Regions from separate parts of the Cellulomonas sp. HD19AZ1 genome, predicted to be linked through region 2. Evidence: riboswitches for the same ligand, from Rfam matches in the RefSeq annotation. Region 2 holds a riboswitch; the other holds the start of a gene.
The links. Region 2 has a riboswitch for S-adenosylmethionine ahead of E4A51_RS06635 (aminotransferase class V-fold PLP-dependent enzyme). Riboswitches for the same ligand answer to the same signal wherever they lie in the genome.
Positions count from the first base shown of each region.

Region 1 (2,378 bases), on a different contig from region 2:
ACGCCGGGCGCGCCGCCGTCCAGCACGCCGTTGACCAGGTCGACACCGGCGCGCGTGCCGCGCCGGTGGCGCTCCGCGGGGTCGTCGGTGCCGCCGAGCAGGTCGAGCAGGCGCTGCGGCACGGGCACGCCCGTCAGCTCCTGCACGCGCAGCAGGCGGGCCGGGTCGGTGGTGGGGATGATCCCCGGCACGATCGGGATGGTGACGCCGGCCTCGCGCGCCTCGGCGACCAGACCGAGGTAGGCCTCGGCGTCGAAGAAGACCTGCGAGATCGCGAAGTCGGCGCCCGCCTCCTGCTTGGCGAGCAGCGCCTGCACGTCCTGCGCGCGTGTGCCGCCGGTCGCGTGGTTGCCGCGCGGGAACGCCGCGACCGCCACGGACAGCGGGCGGACGCGGGCGCGCACCGCCTGCGACGCGGAGCGGCCGCACCGGCGGCCCTCGATCTCGCGGAGCAGCTCGACCAGCTCGGCGGCGGTGTGCACGCCGTCGGGGTGCGGGCGCCAGTCCGGCTCGCCCGCGGGCGGGTCGCCGCGCAGCGCGAGGAACGAGCGCACGCCCTCGTCGAGGAACTCCTCGACGATCGTCGTGACCTCGTCGCGCGAGGTGCCCACGCAGGTCAGGTGCGCGATCGGGGTCAGCGACGTCTCGCGCAGCAGGCGCCGCACGAGCACGCGCGTGGTCTCGCGCGTGCGGCCCGACGCGCCGTAGGTCACGGACACGAAGTCGGGCTCGACGGTCTCGAGCTCGCGCACCGTGCGCCACAGCCGCGGCGCGGCGTCGGGGTTCCGGGGCGGGAAGAGCTCGAAGGACACGGTGGGCCGGTCGAGGGCGCCCGCCTGCTCGGCGCGCCGCCCGGCGGCCCGGGCGGGCGGCGGGGCGGGTGCCTCGACCTCGGCCACGAGGGTCATCGGGTGCGGCCCGGGAGGCACGCGGTGCGTGCGCTCACGGGGCAGCACGGGCTGCACGAGGGGTCGGTCGCCAGGGCGCAGACGGTCATCGTCACTCCATCGTTCCTGGCGGAAGCACCCACACCCTCGCAGGGAGGGGGGTTGCTGCGGCGTCGCGGAGCCAGGTCTCTCAGCCGCTCTGGATGGTCGACGACGATGCTAGCGGCCATGCCCGGATGGCGGACAGCGCTTCTCGTTCAGTGAGACGACTTCGTTCGGTCGGCGGCCCTCCCGGCTCCGACGGGCCGGAGTGGGTCGGTACAGCTCGTCGCGCGCCGACCGCCCGGGGCGACGCCGGGTGGACGGCAGGGGTCAGCGGCGGCGGCGGTGCAGCGAGGGCAGCGCCTCGCGTGCCGTGCGCTGGTGCGGCAGACCGAACCAGGACGTCGCCGGGGTCATCACGGGGACGTCGTGCAGGCCCTCGTGGACGGCCGCGAGCACCTGCGGGTCGGGCTCGCCCGCCGTCCACCACGCCTCGTGCGCGGCCTGCACGGGGTCGTGCTGCCCGTCCGGGTGCGCGTGGTGGGTCATGGGGGCGACCTTAGCGGCGGTGGGAAGGGCCCCGTCGGCCGCCGGACGCTTGTTCACCCCACGCGTCACCCCGCCGGAGCAGCGCGCGCGCCACCCGGGGGACGCGGCGTCACCCGGCCACCACGACGCACCCCGCGAGGTGGTCGTCGACCACGCCGCACGCCTGCATCGCGGCGTACGCGGTGGTCGGGCCGACGAACCGGAAGCCGAGCGACTTCAGCTCCTTGGCCAGCGCGGCCGACTCGGCGGTCCGCGCGGGCACGTCGGCGTAGCTGCGCGGGCGCTCGCGGGGCGCCGTGGGCGCGTGCGACCACAGCACCTCGTCGAGCGTGCGGCCGGAGTCGTGCAGCGCGAGCAGCGCGCGGGCGTTCGCGATCGTCGCGTCGACCTTCGCGCGGTTGCGCACGATCCCCGCGTCCGCGAGGAGCCGCGCGACGTCGTCCTCGCCGAACGTCGCGACGACCTCGGGGTCGAACGCCGCGAACGCGGCCCGGAACCCCTCGCGCTTGCGCAGGATCGTCAGCCACGAGAGCCCCGACTGGAACGCCTCGAGCGAGATGCGCTCGTACAGCGCGTGCTCGTCGTGCACCGGCACGCCCCACTCCTCGTCGTGGTAGGCCGCGTACACCGGGTCGCCGGAGCCGAAGCACCGGAACGGCTCGTCCTGCGCCGGCGGTGCGGCGGGCGTCGCGTCGGGGGTGGGGACGGTGGTCGTCATGGCCCGAGTCTGGCGCGTCCCGCCGACACCTCGACGCGACCGGCCGGGCACCTGTGCGGCGCGGATCGTCACCCGGGTCTGGGGGCGGCCCGGATCCGTCTGAGGTGCGTGCCCGGGGCAACCGGAGTAGGCAGGGCTGCATGAGCACACCGGCAGCACCCGCCACCCCCGGTCCCGCGCGC
Region 1 is NZ_SPHX01000004.1:365,762-368,139, forward strand. Features, by position in the region: gene E4A51_RS10355 (methylenetetrahydrofolate reductase) at 1-908, opposite strand, end outside; SAM riboswitch class I at 991-1,097, opposite strand; gene E4A51_RS10360 (hypothetical protein) at 1,260-1,478, opposite strand; gene E4A51_RS10365 (DNA-3-methyladenine glycosylase I) at 1,588-2,196, opposite strand; gene E4A51_RS10370 (hypothetical protein) at 2,337-2,378, shown strand, end outside.
Region 1: another riboswitch for S-adenosylmethionine. It lies ahead of E4A51_RS10355 (methylenetetrahydrofolate reductase); the one in region 2 lies ahead of E4A51_RS06635 (aminotransferase class V-fold PLP-dependent enzyme).

Region 2 (2,378 bases):
GGCGCGCCGCGCGGGCACGTGCGGCGCCGTGCCAGGGTGGGTGCCGATGGACGTCCCCGAGGGCTTCGCGCTCCGCCCCACGACCGCGGCCGACGTGCCCGCGCTCACGCGCCTGCTGCACGCCGCCTACGCCGACCTCGCCGCCGCCGGCCTGAACTTCACGGGCGCGACGCAGAGCGACGAGGTGACGGCGGCCCGCACGCTGGGCGGCGGCGCGTCCTGGGTCGTCGTCGACGCCGCCGGTGCGCTCGCGGGGACCGTCACGTGCAGCAGCCCGCCGAGCGGCGGGCTGCGCGCGCTGACGGCCGCGGCGCGCGCGCCCGGCCGGGTGTGGCTCAACCAGCTCGCGGTCCGTCCGGACCTGCGTGGGCGCGGCCTGGCGTCCGTGCTGTGGGGTGCGCTGCGGTCGTGGGCGGTCGACCGCGGCGCGGGCTCGGTGGGGCTCGACACGGCCGTCCCGGCGCGCGGGCTGCGGCGGATGTACGCGCGTTGGGGGTTCGCCGAGGGCGACGTGGTCCAGTGGCCAGGCAAGGCGTACCGGAGCGTCGTCATGGTGCGCGACCTGCCCTGACGTCCGGTCCGGGCCGGTCTGCTCGTCCCTCGAGGCGAGACGTCGCGTCTCGCATCCCGAGAACTGCGGCGCGTCGCCGTTGACACGCGCCGGACCCCGCACCGATCCTCGACCCAGGTCAAGAGTGTCAGCGCGAAGCCCCGGCTCGCTGGCCGGCAACCCTCCAACCGCGGTGGGGTGCCCCGGGTGACGACCTGGTCGCGCGCCGTCCGGCGCCGGCAAGCGCGGGACCGGCCGGTCCCGAGGGACCCGTACCGGAGGTACCACCATGACCACCGTCACCGAGCTGCTCGCGTGTGCCGACGAGGCGTCCGGCGCCGCCGTTCCCACCGGCCCTGCCGTGCTCGACCCCGGCCCGCTGCTGCCCGTCACGGGAGCGTCCACGACCGTGCCGCTGGTCGACGGCACGAGCCGCACGTACGCCAACCTCGACTGCGCGGCGAGCGCGCCCGCGCTCGCGTCCGTCGCCGCACGCGTCGCCGAGGTGCTGCCCCTCTACGCGTCGGTGCACCGCGGCGCCGGGTACCTGTCGCAGGTGTCGACCGCGCTGTACGAGGCGTCGCGGCAGTCGATCGCCCGGTTCGTCGGCGCGCGCGAGGACGACGTCGCGATCGTCACGCGCAACACGACCGACTCGCTCAACCTGCTCGCGGGCGTCGTGCCCGAGGGTGGGGCCGTGCTCGTGCTCGACGTCGAGCACCACGCCAACCTGCTGCCGTGGGTGCAGCGCAGCACGGGCGCGCGCGCCGGCACCGGCCGGGTCGCGACGGTCCTGCCGATCGCGGAGACGGTCGCCGCGACGCTCGACGCGCTGCGCGACGAGCTCGCACGCCGCCCGTACGCCCTGCTCACGCTCACCGGCGCGTCGAACGTCACGGGCGAGTCGCTGCCGCTGGACCGCGTCGTCGCGCTCGCGCACGCGGCCGGCACCCGCGTCGCCGTGGACGGCGCCCAGCTCGTGCCGCACCGCGGGTTCTCGCTCGCGGCCTCGGACGTCGACTACGTCGCGTTCTCGGGCCACAAGACGTACGCGCCGTTCGGCGCCGGCGCGCTCGTGGGGCGCCGCGACTGGCTCGACACCGGCACGCCGTACCTGGCCGGCGGCGGTGCCGTGCGCGACGTGCGCACCGACCGCACCGTCTGGCAGCCCGCCCCCGCGCGCCACGAGGCGGGCTCGCCCAACGTGCTCGGCGCGATCGCTCTCGCGCAGGCCTGCGACACGCTCGCGGCGCTGCCCGCCGGTGCGCTCGAGGCGCACGAGCAGGCGCTGCGCGAGCGGCTCGTGGCCGGCCTCGAGGCGATCGACGGCGTGCGCGTCGCGCGCATCTGGCCCGACGCGGTCGACCCCGTGGGCGTCGTGACGTTCACGGTCGGGGACCTCAACCCGGGGCTCGTCGCCGCGTACCTGTCCGCCGAGCACGGCATCGGCGTGCGCGACGGGCGGTTCTGCGCGCACCCGCTGCTCGCGCGCCTCGGCGCGTCGCACGGCGCGGTGCGCGCGTCGGTCGGTGTCGGCACGACCGTCGAGCACGTCGACCGGCTCGTCGCGGCGCTCGCGACGCTGCTGACGGGCGGCCCGGCCGCGTCGTACGAGGTCGTCGACGGCTGCTGGACCGTCGCCGACGACACGCGCCCGCTGGTCGAGGTCCGCGGCCTCGACCACCTGGCCGCGACCGCGGCCGCCGCCTGCGGCCCCGCGCTCGACGACTGACCCCCACCCCGCGAGGGGTCGATCCAGCCCCACCCGGGGGTGGTGACCCCACCCCCGGTGTGGTGAGAGCTCGATCCACCCCACCCTTGGGTGGTG
Region 2 is NZ_SPHX01000003.1:84,456-86,833, reverse strand. Features, by position in the region: gene E4A51_RS06640 (GNAT family N-acetyltransferase) at 47-571, shown strand; SAM riboswitch class IV at 688-802, shown strand; gene E4A51_RS06635 (aminotransferase class V-fold PLP-dependent enzyme) at 840-2,282, shown strand.